DNA from 3 places in the Amycolatopsis sp. WAC 01375 genome. Region 2 is predicted to be linked to each of the others. Evidence: predicted binding sites of a transcription regulator. Region 2 holds the regulator's gene; each other region holds the start of a gene.
What was found. Region 2 encodes HspR, which represses chaperone genes until heat shock. Its sites were predicted from a motif close to ANNTTGAGTNNNNNNNACTCAANNT; they were not measured.
Positions count from the first base shown of each region.

Region 1 (6,013 bases), on a different contig from region 2:
GGCGATGTCGGATCCGCCCTGGGTGAGCAGCAGGAAGGGGAAGGCGTACATCAAGACGAAGGTGGCGCCCTTGCCGATGTAGGTGACCTCCGGCGGGGCGAAGCCGCGGTGCCGGAGCAGCAGTACGCAGACACCCAGCACGGCCTCGCGGACGACCAGCGGGACCACCAGCCACCAGGGGATGATGTCGCGGATCAGGAAGGCGATGAGGGTCGCGAGGATGTAGAGCCGGTCGGCGGCGGGATCGAGCAGCTGGCCGAGCCGGGACATCTGGTTGAGCCAGCGGGCGAGTTTGCCGTCGAGCCAGTCGGTGAGCGCGCTGAACACGAGCAGCGCGAGCGCCCAGCCGTCCTCCTTCGGGCCGAGGAGCAGCCAAAGGAAGACCGGCACCCCGGCGAGCCGGAGGATCGAAAGCATGTTGGGGACGTTCAGGGCCTGCCGCCAGAGGGAAGGCTCTTCGCTGGTCACGCTCGGTTCGGGGGGCGTACTCACCCGCTCAGCCTAGCCAGTGGCGCGCACGCCCTCCCGCGTCAGCTGGCCCGGGTGTGTGTCCAGCCGCGGCGTTGCAGGTCCGCGCTGGTCAGCGCCACGGGCCTGCCCCGGTGATCGGTGCCGACCCAGCGATTGTGGCCGGCGGAGCTTTCGAGGACGTACGGGCGGCCGCCACACCAGACGACGGTGCACGGTGCCGTCGGTGGCAGCTCCGTGCTCGCCGGTGCGGTGGCCTGGGGTGACGCGGGGTCGGTCTGTTCGTCGGTCTTCATCACTCTCACGGTTTCGTGACGGGGACTGGGACACGCCGGAGCGCTACCTTTCTTTTCGGCAGAACGGCGCCGCGCGTTAACGGGTCCGGCGTGGATTCGTCCGATCGGTTCGCAACGACAGTGGGGTGTTGTCGCGCTGTGAACGGCATGTTAATCGTCCACAATGGACAGTTATTGGGCGGTCCTCGCGTATCGCGGCACCGGGGGCGCGATAGCCTCCCGCGAATCGAACGTGGCTCAATGCCACGGCTTCGGGCCCGGCCGGGTCAGAATGAGCCGGCCACGACCGGCCGACGAAAGGATCGCCTTGCCCGTCTCGACGACCACGGGAACGTGGCGGCGCCTGTTCGCGGCCTGCGCCGTCGCCGGAACGCTCGCCGCCTGTTCGGGCGACGATCCGCCACCGCCTGTCACCTCGATGTCGGCCTCGCCTCCCTCGGTCCCCACTGCGGTGTCGAGCGTGTCGGTGCCACCGATCCCGTCGCAGACCCCGCCGAGCCGCGCCGCCCCGCCTCCCACTTCCCAGCCGAAACCCGCTGAACCGGTTCAGGGTTCGTGCGGCACGGTCACCGCGGCCAGCGGGCTGACCTTGCAGGTGCTCAACGGACCCGGGGTCTCGTGCGCGGACGCGACCGGGATCGTCGGTTCGTTCCACAAGAGGATCGCCGGACGGCAGTCCGCGGGCTCGGACGAACCCGTCAGCGAGACCGTGGACGGCTGGCTGTGCGTCTCCGGCGCTCCCGCCGCGCAAGGCGGCACCAGTTGCGGCAAGGGCGAACAGAACGTGTTCGCCGCCGTCGTCCCCGTCGAATGAACCATCCCCGAGAAGAAGGGCCCATGAAGAGCCTCGCCGTACTTCCCGCCGCGTTCGCAATCGTCCTGCTGAGCGGTTGCGGAGCCGATCCAGCTCCCGCCGCCGCGCCGGCGCCGTCCTCCCCTGCCGCCGCCTCGGCGTCCGCCGGGACGCCCTGCGGCGAGGTCGCCGGGCTCCAAGGCGCGAAGAACAAGGTCGTCGCACACGGGAAGACCGACTGTGCCGAAGCGACTCAGGTGCTCACGGACTACTTCACCAAGCTGACGCCCGCCGAAGCCGCGTCGCCGCAGGGGCCCGGTCCGGTGGTGATCGGCGCCTGGACATGCGGAAGCGGGCCGAACGATCCGGTGACGAGTTGCTCGACCGAGGACGAGCGCCAGATCGAAGCGACGCGTTCCTGAGCGCGAGCCTGACCCGGCGCGCGGTTTCTGTTCCAGGTTCCCAATGCCGCACAGTCCACTGTGGCCGGACGCACGTTCAGTCCTCGCGACGCCGCTTGCCGACGTCCAACCGGTACAGGACGACGCCCACTATCACCATGCCGACGAGAAAGAGACCCAGCGCGCCACCTGCCGAGACCTTCCAGATCAACGGCGATCTCGTCCGGTAGGCGAATCCGTCACCGGCGAAGACCGTGTCACCCCGCGCGATCTCCTCACCCAGGATCCGGCCGCCTCCGGTACGACCGTCGGCGAAGCGCCATTTCCCGGAGCAGTAGGGGGTCTGGCCGTTCACCGCGGATCCCTCCGAGGTGCACCCCGAGATCTCGGTGACCGTGACGTCCTCGCCGGTGCTCAGTTCACCGATGTCGGAACCGAGGAAGCCCCAGACCAGACCGAAGATCAGCAGAAAGGGGATAACGGTCGAAAGCGCCGAGGAAAGAACTCCGGGCTTCCGCGCATTTTCCGGCACTGGAGTCCTTTCGTCGATCACTGGAGCTTCAGCAGGACTTCCCGCTCGAGTTTGCCGACGAGGAGGTACTCGGGCCGATATCCGGGCGGAACCACGAAACAGACGAGACCCGTGGTGCCGTCGAAAGCGCCGGGAGCGCCCGCACAGTCCTTGACCCGCTCCGGCTCACCGTGTTCGTCGGCCGCCAGCTCCAGCGGCGTGTCGCCGAGGCGGGACGCCTCGATCCGCAAGGTGAGGACGTGGAATCCGCTCAACCACGCCTCGGCACCCTCTGGCGGTCCGGGCCTGCTGTCGAGCACACGCACGGCCGCCTCCCCGGAGACGGCGGTCTGTCCACGGGCGAACACCGGTGGCGGCCCCCATAAGTCGCGCCGGAGTTCCCAGAAATTCGGGACGGGGTCGGCCGCCTCACCGTAGGCCGTCCCGCCGAACCCGACCGGCGTCAGCACGACGAACGCGGCGAAGGCCAGCCCGGCGACGAACGGCGGCGCCTTCCGCGCGCCCCCCGGTCTCGCCACTTTGACCAGCACGATGGCCGCGAGCACCAGGAGTGCCAAGCCGAGGGACATCGCCGCGATCTTTTCCCACGGATGGTGGGCTTCCACGACGTCGGTGGCCCCGCGTACGGACAAAACCCGGTCCGTCACCGACGAAAGCCGGGCGACCACCGGATCAGCGAGGCCGAACGTGTCTCGTGTCGGCAATTCGATCGCGCGGCCGTCTTCGGCGATCGCCAGGACGTCGTAGCTGGTATGCGGGCCGTGCTGTCCTTCGCTGGTCGTGGAGTTCCACTCGGAGATCACCGCGCGCACGTCGTACGTGCCGGCCAACCCCTCGACGGTCCACCGCCCGGCGAAGGCCGCGACGGTTCCCCAGACGATCCCGATCACGAACGCGGTGATCATCGTGTTCGTGCGCTGCCTGTCTTTCCGATCCGGTTCGCGGACGACCACCAACACCCCCTGTTCGGCTCGCCCAGTCTATTGCCCGAAGCCGCCGAGCGGCACGGGATTTGTACCCACCCCCTTGCGGATCGAAGTAAGAGTCGTCTAGACTCAAACTATGCTCACCAGGGAAGACGCCGTGTCGATGATCGAGAACACGGTCGACGCGGCCGCTCTGTTCACCCGCCATCGCTACCGCGAACTGGCGGCCGTGCTCCACCCCGACCGCAACCCCGGCGACGACCGCGCCCACCGGGCCGCCGCCACCCTCAACCACCTCCACGACGAGTGGAAACGAGCCCGGCGCCAGACGGTCACCACCGCGACCTCGGCGTACACCCTCGCCGAGCCGCTCGCGGTGGGCAGCGTCGCGACGACCTACCGGACCACCGGCCCTCATCTGGTCAAACTCGTCCGCGACCCGGCGCTCAACCCGCTGATCCACGCCGAGTGGGCGGCGTTGCGCACGCTCGACGGCTTCACCGAACGGCACCGGTGGCTGCGTCCCTACTACCCGCGGCTGCTCGACACCTCGGGTCCGGTGGCGCGGGGCGACCGCGCCTTCAGCGTCCTCGATCCGCTCGTCGACGGGTTCGTCACGCTCGCCGACATCGGGAAAGCCTTCCCTGGCGGGCTCGACGGCCGCGACTACGCGTGGATGCACCGTCGCCTCCTGCGTGCCGTGGCGGGCGCCCATCGCGCGGGCGTCGTCCACGGCCACCTCACCGCGGACAACGTGCTCGTCCATCCGGGACAGCACGGCATCGTCCTCGCCGGCTGGTCCTTCGCCGTCGAAGACGGTGTGCTCCCGCTGGCGGCGGACAAGTCCATCCAGTACCCGCCGGAAGTCCACAAAGGACTCCCGATGACCGCGGCGACGGACGTCCACATGCTCCACCGCATGATGCTGGAACTACTGGCGCCGAACGAGACCCGCCAACGCGAGTTCGCGACGTGGTGCACCCAGGACATCCCGGCGCAACGACCCGAAGCTGCCGATCTGCTCGACGAGTACGACGAACTGCTCGACGACCTGTACGGCCCCCGCACCTTCCGACCCTTCACCATCCCCGAGACAGGAGCCTGACCATGGGACACGGACACTGGGACGACAACGCCTACGCCGCCGCGAGGACCTTCCGCGCGGCCAAGGGCGAGGACGATTTCGGCTACACCGCCGATCTCCGCTCCAAACCCGCGAAAGAGTGGAAGGTCGCGCCCGCGCTCGACCCGCTGAACGCCGTCCGGGAATGCCGGGATTCGGCCGACCACACCGATTCGACGCCGATCGCGGTGCTGTTCGACGTCACCGGCTCGATGCGCCGGGTGCCGCGGATCATGCAGGGCAAGCTCGGCAAACTGCACGGCCTGCTCAAGCGCCGGGGTTACCTGGCCGACCCGCAGGTCCTGTTCGGCGCGATCGGTGACGCCGACAGCGACCGGGTCCCGTTGCAGATCGGGCAGTTCGAATCGGACAACCGGATGGACGAGCAGCTGCGCACGATGTTCCTCGAAGGCGGTGGCGGCGGGCAGAAGAGCGAATCCTACGAGCTGGCCGCCTACTTCATGGCCAGGCACGTGGTCACCGACGCTTGGCAGAACCGCGGCCGCAAGGGCTATCTGTTCATCATCGGCGACGAACTGAACAAGCCCGCGCTGGAGGCCCGCCACATCCGTCACGTGATCGGGGACGACGTGCGGGAGGACATCGACCCGGCGTCGGTGTACCGGGAGCTGGCCCGTAAGTGGCACGTCTACTTCGTGCTGCCGAACCAGTCGTCGTACTACAACGACCCGCAGATCGGCGAGCACTGGAGCGGTCTGCTCGGCCAGAACTTCCTCAAGCTCGACGATCCCGGCGCGGTGTGCGAACTGATCGCGGCCACCATCGGGCTGGAGGAACGGGTCGTCGACGTCGACCGGGCGCTCGCCGACCTCGCGGACGTCGGCTCGGTCGCCGAAAGCAAGGCGGTCGGCAAGGCGCTGGCGAAGCTGGGCACCAAATCTGTCGTCACTTCGGCGGTGCCGGAGCCGGACGGGCCGAGCGACGTGGTGCTGCGATGAATCTCCTGGACGGACACGTGGTGGTGGTCGGGCTCGGCTTCGGCGACGAAGGCAAGGGCGCGGTGGTCGACGCCCTGTGCGCCGCCCGGCCCACCACCGCCGTGGTCCGCTTCAACGGGGGCGCGCAGGCCGCGCACAACGTCGTCGTGGACGGGCGGCACCACACGTTCAGCCAGTTCGGGGCGGGCACGTTCGCCGGCGTGCCCACCCATCTGTCGCGGTTCGTGCTGGTCGAGCCGTTCGCGCTGGCGGCCGAAGCGCGGCGGCTCGAGGCGGCTGGCGTCCGGAATCCGCTCTCGCTGCTGAGTGTGGACGGGAGTGCCTTGCTCACGACCCCCTTCCACATTTACGCGAACCGGGCCAGGGAGGAGGCCCGAGGCGCGAACCGGCACGGCTCGTGTGGGAAGGGGATCGGCGAGACCGTCTGGTACTCGCTGCTCGCGCGGGCCGCGCCGGGCGAAGTGGTGGAGGGCCAGGAGGTGATCGGGACGCCGGGGGAAGCGCCCACGGTCGCC
Region 1 is NZ_QHHW01000024.1:62,788-68,800, forward strand. Features, by position in the region: gene DL991_RS12395 (CDP-alcohol phosphatidyltransferase family protein) at 1-492, opposite strand, end outside; gene DL991_RS12400 (hypothetical protein) at 531-764, opposite strand; gene DL991_RS43300 (hypothetical protein) at 1,002-1,211, opposite strand; gene DL991_RS12410 (hypothetical protein) at 1,225-1,578, shown strand; gene DL991_RS12415 (hypothetical protein) at 1,602-1,979, shown strand; gene DL991_RS12420 (hypothetical protein) at 2,056-2,490, opposite strand; gene DL991_RS12425 (hypothetical protein) at 2,508-3,443, opposite strand; gene DL991_RS12430 (adenylate cyclase) at 3,553-4,521, shown strand; gene DL991_RS12435 (hypothetical protein) at 4,524-5,498, shown strand; gene DL991_RS12440 (adenylosuccinate synthetase) at 5,495-6,013, shown strand, end outside.
Region 1: DL991_RS12430 (adenylate cyclase) is a predicted target of HspR. The motif match lies at 3,528-3,552, and genes of this name have one in related genera.

Region 2 (6,013 bases):
GTTCGTCGAGATCCTCGCCGATTCCCGTTCCGCCACTGGTCGAAACACCCGCGGCGGACAAGACCGTCCGGATGGCCGAGCTCATCCGGGAAAGTTTCGCCGCCGTCGAAACGAAGGCAGAGGAGCTGTCCCAGTACTTTTACGGGGCGCTCTTCACTGTCGCACCGGACGCGCGGGCGTTGTTCCCGATCAACATGGCCACCCAGCGAAATCGTTTGCTGCGCGCGCTCGTCTACGTCGTACAGATGGTGGACCGACCCGACGAGCTGGCCACTTTCCTCGGCCAGCTCGGCCGGGACCATCGGAAGTTCGACGTCCTCGGCCGCCATTACGACGCCGTCGGTGTCGCGCTGATCGCCGCGCTGAAAAGATTCTTGAAGGACGACTGGACGCCCGAGGTGGAAGACGCCTGGGTCACCGCGTACGGCGTCATATCGAAGAGCATGCGCGAGGCCGCGGGCAAGGAGGTCGGGCCCGCGTGGTGGAAGGCGACCGTCGTCGAGCACCGGCTCGCCTCCCGCGACGTCGCCGTCATCAAGGTGCGCACGGACCAGCCGCTCCCATACCGGGCCGGCGGCTACGTCAGCGTCGAAGTCCCGCAGCGCCCGCGGATGTGGCGCTACTTCTCGCCCGCCACCGCACCGCACGACGACGGGACGATGGAGTTCCACGTGCACGCCGTGCGCGGCGGCTGGGTCTCGCGCGCGATCGTCCACCACACCCGGCCCGGCGACGTCTGGCGTATCGGCCCGTCGCTCGGCGCGCTTTCGGTGCACCACACGGAAAGCCGTCCGCTGCTGATGGTCGGCGGCGGCACCGGCGTCGCGCCGCTGCTCGCCCTGCTCGACGACATGTCGCGCTGGAGGAACAATCCGCCGGTGCACCTGTTTTTCGGCGGCCGGAAGCCGGAAGACCTCTACGCCCTCGACGAGCTCCGCGGGCTGGCCGTCACCTGCCCTTGGCTGACGGTGACCCCGGTGACCGAGGAAGGCACCATCACCGGCGGTGACCGCGGCACGCTGGCCACGGCGGTCACGCAGCGCGACGGCTGGAAGGACCGCGACGTCTACGTCGCCGGGTCGCCTTCGATGATCCGCGCGACGATCGCGAAACTGCTCGCCGCCGGCACGGATCTGGCGCGGATCAAATACGACCCCTTCACCCTGGACTGAGCGGGCACTCCGTTCGTATTAGGCCGATCGGCCGTACCACTTGGGCTCGACGCAGCAGTAGGTCAGTGAATCATTGACCGCGGTCACCGGCGGATTTATGGTCTAGACCACATTGCTCCCCATCACGGGAACACCGTCGTTCCATCCCCAGGAGCCGGCATGACCGTCAAAAGCAAGCTCGTGGCAGCCGCCGCCGGTGCGATCCTCGCCCCGATCGCCATCGTCGCCATCCCCCAGGCGGCCAGCGCCCACGGCTACGTGCTGTCCCCGCCCAGCCGCCAGGCGAACTGTGCCCAGGGCAAGGTTTCCGGCTGCGGTGCCATCGTCTACGAACCCCAGAGCGTCGAAGGCCCCAAGGGGCTCCGCAGCTGCAACGGCGGCCTTCCCGGATTCGCCGAGCTCAACGACGAATCGAAGCCGTGGCCCGCCGCCTCGGTCGGCAACAGCGTGACCTTCAACTGGAAGTTCACCGCCTACCACCGGACCACGAACTACGAGTACTACATCGGCGGCACCAAGATCGCCGACATCAGCGGGAACAACTCCGCGCCGAAGGACCCGACGTCGCACACCGTGAGCCTGAACGGCTTCAGCGGCCGCCAGAAGGTGCTCGCCATCTGGAACATCGCGGACACGCCGATGGCCTTTTACAGCTGCATCGACCTGCAGATCGGCGGCGGCAACCCGCCCACCACGAGCAACCCGCCGACCACCAGCAACCCGCCCACGACGTCGAACCCGCCGACCAGCACCAGCAACCCGCCCGCCGGCGGCACCTGGGCGGCCGGGACGGCCTACGCGGTCGGCAGCACGGTGACCTACGGCGGCGCGACCTATCGCTGCCAGCTGGCGCACACCGCGCTCCAGGGCTGGGAACCGCCGAACACCCCCGCACTGTGGACCCGGCAGTGAAGCTGGCCCTCGTTCTCGTCGCCGGTCTCGTGGCCCTCGCGGGCTGCGGGACCGGTGATGGCTCACCGACCACCGCCGGCGGCCCGATCTCCCCGGTCCCCCAATCCGCCGCCGCGGCGTCCGCCGAGTACAACGACGCCGACGTGATGTTCCTGCAGATGATGATCGCCCACAACAACCAGGGCGTTGAGATCGTCAAGCTGGTGAAGGCCAAGCAGGCGCAGAAGCAGGAGCTGAAGGATCTCGCGGCCGCCATCGAGGCGACGCAACAGACCGAGAGCACCGAAATGCGGAACTGGCTGAAGGGCTGGGGCAAACCCGAGACGGGTTCGGCCGATCCGCACGCGCACCACCATCACGGTGGCGACGGGCTCACGGACAAGGGACTGCTCGAAGCACTGTCCAAAAAGGATGGTTCGGAGTTCACCCTCGACTTCGCCGACATCTTCGTCGCGCACCAGCACAACGGGGTCGCGCTCGCGAGGACCGAACTGAAGGATGGCAAGAACCCGCAGGCGAAGGCGCTGGCCCAGCGGATCATGGACTCGCGCACCGGCGAGGTCCAGCAGATCCGGACCCTCGTCCCCGGCCAATAACGCAATTAGTCACCTACTTGCGAGCTTTCCGCCACCGGTTTCGCGTGATCGAAGCCGTAACTCACGTGATTGGAGCCGTCATTCGCGTGACTGGAGCCGTAACTCGTGAGTTACGGCTCCAGTCACGCGAGATACGCCTCCAGTCACGTGAGTTACGGCTCCAGTCACGTCGTCGACTCACGCCGCATTTAGGTGACTAATTGCGGCGTTTGGGCTTCCAGACGACCAGGGCCGTCTGCTGCCGCAGCGGGACGAGGTCCTTGCGGTAGGAGGCGTGCACGGCCGCGGCCGTCTGTTCGGCGGTGAGGTACGCCGCAGTGAGCTCTTCGGTCAGTTCGGCGATGCGCGCCCGGAGGGCGTCGACCTGGTTTTCCAGCTCGATGATCCGCTTGATGCCCGCGAGGTTGACACCGTCCTCTTGGGACAGTCGCTGCACTTCGCGCAGCAACGCGATGTCCCGCATCGAGTAACGCCGTCCACCGCCGGATGTCCGGCCCGGCGACACGAGACCCTGGCGGTCGTAGGACCGCAGGGTCTGCGCGTGCAGGCCGGACAGCTGCGCCGCCACCGAAATGACGAACACCGGCGTCTCCTCGTCCGCACCGTGCGGCAACCCGCCGAACATCGCGCTCACCTGCCTTCGAGAAGTTCGGTGATCTCCGGTCGTGGATCGTGGTCGGCCATGGCCTCGGCGTAGGCCTCCAGCGCTTCACGCGCCTTGTCGTCCAATTTGGCCGGGATGGCCGCCTGCAGGGTGACCAGGAGGTCGCCCTGCGAGCCGTCACGCTTCGCGATTCCCTTGCCGCGCACGCGAAGCACCCGGCCGCTCGCCGTACCTTGCGGCACCTTCAGCGACACCTTGCCCTCGAGCGTCGGCACGGTGATCGTGCCGCCGAGGGCCAGTTCCGCGAAGGACACCGGCACGGCGATCGTCAGGTCGAGGCCCTGGCGCCCGAACAACGCGTGCGGTGCGACGTGCACGCGGACGTACAGATCGCCCGGCTGCGCGCCGCCTCGGCCCGGTTCGCCCTGGCCCGCCAGGCGGATCCGCTGGTCGTCGGCGACGCCCGGCGGGATCCGCACGGTCAGCGTGCGGGTGCGGGTGCTGATGCCCTCGCCCGCGCATTCCGGGCAGGGGTCGTCGATGATCGTGCCGCGGCCGCGGCAGTCGCGGCACGGCTCGGAGAACGCGAACGCGCCCTGGCTCCGGCTGACCAGCCCGCTGCCCTGACAGGTCGAACACGTCCTCGGGGAGGTCCCCGGCTTCGCGCCGTTCCCGCCGCAGGTGGAGCAGGTCGCCGGGCTCGACAGCCGCAGCGGCAGGGTCGCGCCCTTGACCGCCTCGGTGAAGTCGATCCGGACGTCGGTCTCCACGTCCGAGCCGCGCTGCGGCCGGTTCGCGGTGGCACCGGCCGCCCCGCCGCGGCGGCCGAAGAGACCGCCGAGGATGTCGCCGAGGCCGCCGAAACCGCCCTGCTGCTGGCCTGCCTGGCCGAAGATGTCGCCGACGTCGAAACCGCCGCTGCCACCGCCGCCGCCCGGGAAGCCGAAGCCGCCGGGACCGCCGGAGCCGAAGAGGCGGCGAGCCTCGTCGTACTCCTTGCGCTTGGCCGTGTCGGACAGTACGCCGTACGCCTCGGAGACCGCCTTGAACTTCTTCTCGGCCTCCGCGTTGCCCGCGTTGGCGTCGGGGTGGTTCTCCTTGGCCAGCTTGCGATAGGCCTTCTTGATCTCGTCCGCGGTGGCGTCGGAGGAGACGCCCAGCTCACGGTAGAAGTCCTTACCGATCCATTCCCGTGCACTCACCGAACGTCTCCTCCTTTCACGCCGTATCGCCGATCAGCGGTTGTTCTCATCGAAAAGTTCGCCCTCGAGCGGCAGCTCGCCGCCGACGGGCGGGTCCACCGGGGCGTCCTGCGCCGCCGACGCGGGTGCCGGAGCGGCACCCGGCTCGTGGTCGGTGACCCCGACCAGCGCCGCGCGCAGCACGCGTTCGCCGAAGCGGTAACCGCGGCGCATGACCGTGGTGACCGTCGGCCCGGCGACATCCGGCGACGTGCTGTGCTGGACGGCCTCGTGCACGCTCGGGTCGAAGGGCTCGCCCTCCGCGCCGAACGGCTCGAGCCCCGACCGCTGCAGGCTCCCGACCAGCTTCTCGCCGACCGCCTTGAAGGCGCCCGTCAGATCGCCGTGCTGCTCCGCGCGCTCGAGGTCGTCGAGCAGCGGGAGCAGGTCACCGACGACCGACGCCTTCGCGCCGGCGACGACCTGCTCGCGGTCACGGTCGACGCGCTTGCGGTAGTTGGCGTACTCCGCCTGGAGGCGCTGGAGGTCGGCGGTGCGTTCCGCCAGCTCCTTCTCCAGCCCGGTCGCCACCGACACCGAGTCGTCCACAATGGACTCCCCGAGGCCGGGGCCCGCGTGTGCCGCGGGCTCCGGCTCCGTCGGGACAGCCTGCTCTTCGGCAGGAGCGGCGTGCTTCGGACCGTCCTTGGGTTCGGCCTCCGGGGCGGCCGAGCGGACCTCACCGGTCAGCGGATCGATCCGCCTGCGGTCCCGCACGACCACCGGTTCGTCCGGGCCCCGGCCCTCGGTTTCGTCGTAGCGTCCCGTCACTTCTTGTCCTTCTCGTCCTCTTCGACGATCTCGGCGTCGACGACGTCGTCGGCCTTGGCCTGCGAACCCGTGCCCGCACCCGCGGTCCCGGTCGCGCCTTCACCGGCGGCGGCCTCATCGGCGGCGTTGCCGGCCGCGTTGGCGTAGAGCGCGGTGCCCAGCTCCTGCGAAGCGGTGTTCAGCTTCTCGATGGACTCGCGGATCTTCGCCGAGTCGGTGCCCTTGAGCGCCTCGTTGGCCTCGTCGATCGCGGACTTCACCTTGCCCTTGAGCTCGTCGGGCAGCTTGTCCTCGTTGTCCTTGACGAACTTCTCGGTCTGGTAGACCAGCGTCTCCGCCTGGTTGCGGGTCTCCGCCTCCTCGCGGCGCTGCTTGTCCTCCTCGGCGTGCGCCTCGGCGTCCTTGACCATGCGCTCGATGTCGTCCTTCGGCAGCGCGGAGCCACCGGTGATCGTCATCGACTGCTCCTTGTTCGTGCCGAGATCCTTCGCGAGGACGTGCACGATGCCGTTGGCGTCGATGTCGAAGGTGACCTCGATCTGCGGCACGCCACGCGGGGCGGGCGGGAGACCGGTCAGCTCGAACATGCCGAGCTTCTTGTTGTGCGCCGCGATCTCGCGCTCACCCTGGAACACCTGGATCTGCACCGACGGCTGGTTGTCGTCCGCGGTGGAGAAGATCTCCGAACGCTTGGTCGGGATCGTGGTGTTGCGCTCG
Region 2 is NZ_QHHW01000025.1:4,554-10,566, reverse strand. Features, by position in the region: gene DL991_RS14235 (globin domain-containing protein) at 72-1,172, shown strand; gene DL991_RS14230 (lytic polysaccharide monooxygenase) at 1,332-2,084, shown strand; gene DL991_RS14225 (DUF305 domain-containing protein) at 2,081-2,680, shown strand; gene DL991_RS14220 (heat shock protein transcriptional repressor HspR) at 2,877-3,305, opposite strand; gene dnaJ (molecular chaperone DnaJ) at 3,311-4,486, opposite strand; gene grpE (nucleotide exchange factor GrpE) at 4,520-5,296, opposite strand; gene dnaK (molecular chaperone DnaK) at 5,293-6,013, opposite strand, start outside.

Region 3 (6,013 bases), on a different contig from region 2:
CCTCCCTTGCCCGCTGTCGCCTGTGCGGCGCTCCCGGGCCTGCCGTTCGTGTCCGGCATCCGACCTTCCTTCCCGGCTGCCCAACCGGTCTTGTCCCACCGCGACCTCGGGGACGAGGGCAATACAGTACCCCGGAGGGCGTACCCAAGTCCCATTCGAGACAGTATGAGATCACCCCAGGGTTAACAATGGGCGCGTCGCGCTGACCTGCGTGGACCAAGGGGTGAAATGGGAGCGTTATTCGCGTTCCTTCCGACTACCGGAAGTCACCTGACGCCACACCCCGGCCAATCTCGTGAAGTTCCCTGCGGACCCGTCAGTAGGGGCTTCAATAGCCCTATGAATAGCCACGCCATCGCCGCCGGGCATGCCGAGCGGCTCGCCACCGTGGACGCCCTGCTCCCCGAAATGCCTGCACTGGAGCCTGCCGAGGGCGCCGTGTCACTCTCCGCAACAGAAGGCGACTCGGCCGCCGCCGGATTGTCGGTACGGACTGAAGCGGGTCCCGATTCTGCTGACTCTCCGTGGCGGGCCCTCGTCGAACATCGCCTCGAAGCGCGGCTCACCGGCCCTCGCCCGGAAGCGGCCTTTGACGCATTACTCACCCGATGGGATGAACATCTGAAGACCGTGGCCCCACCAGGGGATGTCGAGACGGCGGCGACCGTGGTGCGGCCGAGCCGGGACTCCCCCGGCTCGGCCGAATTGCTGCGCCGCGGCTTCGCGCCCGTGCTGGTGATCGCGGTCCGCCCGGCCGACCGGCTCGCCGTGACGGGACCGCCCGCCACTCCCGGAGTGCACATCCGGCCCGCCGAAGCGGATGATCTCGAAACCGCCGTCGGACTCGAACTGGAATTGCAGCGTTACGACGCGCAGTTCGGTTCTGTCACCTTGCGCGAGGGCGCGGAGGAAACGATCGCCGCGGACCTGTCGAAACACCTGGGCCGGGAGAACCCGACGTTGTGGATCGCCGAGTTGTACGGCCGGGCGCTGGGCATGGTGCGGGTGCAGTTCCCCGGCGAGACGGCGTGGGTCAGCGGCCGGGTCGCGGCCGACCGGGTCGGCTACCTGTCGTCGCTGGCGGTGGCCGAACCGGCGCGTTCGAGCGGGGTGGGGACGGCGCTCGCCGCGCACGCGCACCAGATCTTCGACGAATGCGGCACCGAAGCCGTGCTGCTGCACCACGCTCTGGCCAACCCGCGCTCGACACCGTTCTGGTACGCGCAGGGCTACCGGCCGCTCTGGACCTACTGGCAGCGGCGGCCGGCGGTCTACTGATCCCGATAAGCTCTTTCACAGAAGGATCAGGGGGTTTCTGTGACGAGGGACGATGACGCGGCCCCGGTGGCACCCACCGGGGTCGACACCGAAAAGCCGTCCGCGGCGAGGATCTACGACTGGTTCCTCGGCGGGACCCACAACTGGGCGGTCGATCGCGAGTTCGCCCGCGCGCTGGAAAAGCAGTGGCGGTGGGTCAAACCGGGTGCGCGGCACAACCGCGAGTTCATGAACCGGGTCGTGCGCGCCGCGCTGAACGCGGGAATCCGGCAGTTCATCGATCTGGGTTCCGGTGTCCCGACAGCCGGGAACGTGCACGAGATCCTCCAGGAGGAACTGGAGCCTGGTGATACGGCGAAGGTCGTGTACGTCGACTACGAGCCTGTCGCGGTGGCGCACGCGGAGCTGATCCTCGAGCGGCACGAGGCGACCGACTGGGCCGGGATCGTCCACGCGGACATGCGGCGGCCGAAGGACGTCCTGCGGCATCCGGAGACGTTGCGGCTGATCGATTTCGAGCAGCCGGTGTGCCTGATGATGATGGCCGTCCTGCATTTCGCCGGGCCACACGACGATCCGCCAACGCTGGTCGCGACCTACCGCAACGCGCTGGCGCCGGGCAGCTGGCTGGGGCTGTCGCATATGAGCTTCGGCGGCCAGACCGGCGAGGACGCCGACGGACTCCACTGGATGGTCGAGCAGTACCGGAAGACGAGCAACCCGGTGTGGATGCGGGACCGCGAAGAGATCGAGCCGCTCTTCGGGGACTGGCCGCTGCTGGAGCCCGGCGTCGTCCACCTGCCCGACTGGCGGCCGGTGCGGGACCTGCGACGGGACGAGGAAGGTGCCCGGCCGTTCGCCTGGTGCGGAGTCGCCGTCCACCCCTGACATCTGACCTCTGGCCGAAACGCGTCGCGTTTAGGGGGCTAAACGCGACGCGCCCCGGGCAGAGGTCGGAGGAGTGGGTGATCGCTGACGGCGAACGCGGAAAGGAAACAAACGGGTCGATCGGAGAGTTGAGCTAGGCAGACTCAACTAACCGAGGAGTGCACAGATGACCGACAACCGCCTCCTGCCCGTCCTCCCGCTCGATGACGACGTCGTGCTGCCGGGCATGATCGTCCCGCTCGACCTCGCCGACACGGAGACGCGGGCCGCGGTGGAGTCCGCCCAGGCCAACACGCCTGCCCAGGCTTCCTTCCCGGGGATCCGGTCCAGCGCCGCCACCAAGGCCGAGGTGCTGATCGTCCCCCGCGTCCACGGCGAGTACGCCGAACTCGGCACCATCGCGACCGTCGAGCGCATCGGGCGCGTGCCCGGCGGCAAGACCGCGGTGCTGCTGCGCGGCACCCGCCGCGCCGTCGTCGGCCGCATCGCCGACGGCCCCGGCGCCGCCCGCTGGGTGCACGCCGAGGTCGCCACCGAGACCACCGACGACAACTCGGCGAAGCTCGCGTCCGAGTACAAGAGCGTCGTCCTCGCGATCCTCCAGCAGCGCGGCGGCTGGCAGATGATCGACGCCGTCCAGGAGGTCGAGGACCCGTCCGCGCTCGCCGACCTCGCGGGCAACTCGTCGTACCTGAACACCGAGCAGAAGCTCGAACTGCTCTCCGCACTCGATGTTTCGACACGGCTCGAAAAGGCGCTCGAATGGAGCCGTGAGCAGCTGGCCGAACTCGAGGTCACCGACACCATCCGCAAGGACGTCCAGGAGGGCATGGAGAAGCAGCAGAAGGAGTTCCTGCTGCGCCGCCAGCTCGAAGCGATCCGCAAGGAGCTGGGCGAACTCGACGGCACGGCCAACGACGACGACTACCGCGCCCGCGTCGAGGCCGCCGAACTGCCGGACGCGGTCAAGAAGGCCGCACTGTCCGAAGTGGACAAACTGGAGCGGACCTCCGACCAGTCCCCCGAGGGCGGCTGGATCCGCACGTGGCTGGACACCGTCCTCGAGCTGCCGTGGAACGAGCGCACCACCGACGTCCACGACATCGCCGCCGCGCGAGCCATCCTCGACGCCGATCACGCCGGTCTCGACGATGTGAAGGAACGCATCATCGAGTACCTGGCCGTGCGCAAGCGTCGCGCGGAATCGGGGCTCGGCCCGGTCGGCGGACGACGTTCGGGCGCGGTGCTGGCGCTCGCCGGCCCTCCCGGGGTCGGTAAGACGTCGCTCGGCGAGTCCGTGGCGAAGGCGATGGGCCGCAAGTTCGTCCGCGTGGCGCTCGGCGGCATCCGCGACGAGGCCGAGATCCGCGGTCACCGTCGCACCTACGTCGGCGCGCTGCCCGGCCGGATCGTCCGTGCCATCAAGGAAGCCGGTTCGATGAATCCGGTCGTGTTGCTCGACGAGATCGACAAGGTCGGCGCCGACTACCGCGGCGACCCGACGGCCGCGCTGCTGGAGGTGCTGGACCCGGAGCAGAACCACACGTTCCGCGACCACTACCTCGAGGTCGAACTGGACCTGTCCGACGTCGTGTTCCTCGCGACGGCGAACGCGCTCGAGACCATCCCCGGCCCGCTGCTGGACCGGATGGAGCTGGTCTCCCTCGACGGCTACACCGAGGACGAGAAGGTCACCATCGCCCGCGACCACCTGCTTCCCCGTGAGCTGGACCGCGCCGGTCTCGGCAAGGACGACGTCACGCTGACCGACGGCGCGTTCAGCCGCATCGCCGCCGAGTACACGCGGGAAGCCGGGGTGCGCAACGCGAACCGGACCATCGCGAAGGTGCTGCGGAAGGTGGCGACCAAGGTCGCGCTGGACGAGGTCGAGCTGCCGCTGACGATCGACGCCGACGGGCTCGAAACCTACCTCGGCCGCCCGCGGCACCTGCCGGAGTCTTCGCTGCCCGCGTCGACCCAGCGCACGTCGACCCCGGGCGTGGCGACCGGGCTGGCCGTGACCGGCGCCGGCGGTGACGTTCTCTACATCGAGGCGTCGCTGGCGGATCCGGAGTCGGGCTCGACCGGGCTGCAACTGACCGGCCAGCTGGGTGAGGTGATGAAGGAGTCGGTGCAGATCGCGTTGTCGTACCTGCGCTCGCGCGGCGCCGAACTGGAACTTCCGGTCGCCGACCTGAAGGACCGCGGCATCCACGTGCACGTCCCCGCGGGCGCGGTGCCCAAGGACGGGCCGAGCGCCGGCATCACGATGACGACCGCGCTGGCATCCCTGCTTTCGGGCCGGGTCGTGAAGTCGGACGTCGCGATGACCGGTGAGGTGTCGCTGACCGGACGCGTGCTGCCGATCGGCGGGGTCAAGCAGAAGCTGCTGGCCGCGCACCGGGCGGGGATGAAGACGGTGATCATCCCGCAGCGCAACGAGCCCGATCTGGACGACGTCCCGGCCGAAGTGCTGGCACAGCTGGACGTCCACGCCGTGGCGAACGTCCGCGACGTGCTGGACATCGCGTTGGCCCCGGCGACGGCTCCGGTCGCTCAGGCGGCGTAACAGCGCGAGGCCCGACAGCCCTGAAGCCCCGGATCCCGCCAAGGGTCCGGGGCTTTCGGCATTCCGGAATCCGGACGAACCCGGACATTGACTCGCCTTAAACTCCCTATCACGTTTTGATAACGTGTATTGCGTGCCACCCAGCCGGGGTGCGTGACCCTTGAGAGGGCAAGGCCATGAGTCAAGGAATTCTTTCCCCGTTGCGGCCGAGGCGCAGGTGCGTTTCGACCGGTCAGATCGTCTGCCTGAGCGTTCTCGCCACATTCACCACACTGCTGACCTTCGCCGGTACGAGCGCGCCGATCGCGGCGGGGGGCGCGATCGGGCTCTTCAGCGCCGTCTTCGGCCGGACCGTGCCCGCACGGGCACGCCGATGAACACGGAATCGACGTTCATGGCGCATTTGCGCGAGCTCCGCGACCGAAGCGGCCTCAGCATCCGCGCGCTGGCCGCCGCGACCGGTCAATCCCGCAGCACCTTGGCCGACACGCTGGCCCGCGACACCTTGCCCAGTAACGAAAACCAGATGACAGTCCTGCTTCGGGTCCTGCTCCGCGCCGTTCCGGGAGAGCCCGGGCTCGACGAACATCTCGACGGCTGGCGTCACCTGATCGGACGTCGTCACCACCGCAATGGCGGATACGCTTCACTCGATCGGATACTGCTCGCTTTGGCCGTCGCGGAACAACGCGGCGGGGCCGAGGCGCCCGGGCTCCGCAAAGCCCGGGAAATAGTGCTGGGCGAGGGTTCCCTACGAAAGTTGCCTTCTCGCGGTGAATACGCCCCGAATTCACCTGGAAGTCCCGTTCCGCCCGTACTCTCCGATCCGCTCCTTCCCGCACCACCACATCAGCGGATGTCTCGGAGGCATGAGTGAAGCGACGGAATTTCCTGCGCGCGGCCGTGGTCGGCGCCGGTGTCACGGCGTTCGGAAACAGGCTCTCGGGGGCGGCCCTCGCCGCACCCGCCCAGAACGGACCCAGCCCGTACGGCGCGCTTCAGGCGGCCGACGCGAACGGGATCCAGTTGCCGGCGGGCTTCACCAGCCGGGTCATCGCCCGGTCCGGCCAGACGGTCGCGAGCACCGGGTATACCTGGCACAACGCGCCGGACGGCGGCGCGGTGTTCGCCGACGGCAGCGGCTGGATCTACGTGTCGAACTCGGAGATCACCCCCGGCGGCGGCGCGAGCGCGGTCAAATTCGACGCGAGCGGGAACATCACCGGCGCCCACCGCATCCTGGCTAACACGCGCCAGAACTGCGCGGGCGGCAAGACT
Region 3 is NZ_QHHW01000054.1:180,089-186,101, reverse strand. Features, by position in the region: gene DL991_RS35845 (bifunctional diguanylate cyclase/phosphodiesterase) at 1-59, opposite strand, end outside; gene DL991_RS35840 (GNAT family N-acetyltransferase) at 340-1,278, shown strand; gene DL991_RS35835 (SAM-dependent methyltransferase) at 1,318-2,166, shown strand; gene lon (endopeptidase La) at 2,333-4,735, shown strand; gene DL991_RS44120 (hypothetical protein) at 4,912-5,112, shown strand; gene DL991_RS44115 (helix-turn-helix domain-containing protein) at 5,109-5,612, shown strand; gene DL991_RS35820 (alkaline phosphatase PhoX) at 5,609-6,013, shown strand, end outside.
Region 3: lon (endopeptidase La) is a predicted target of HspR. The motif match lies at 2,292-2,316, and genes of this name have one in related genera.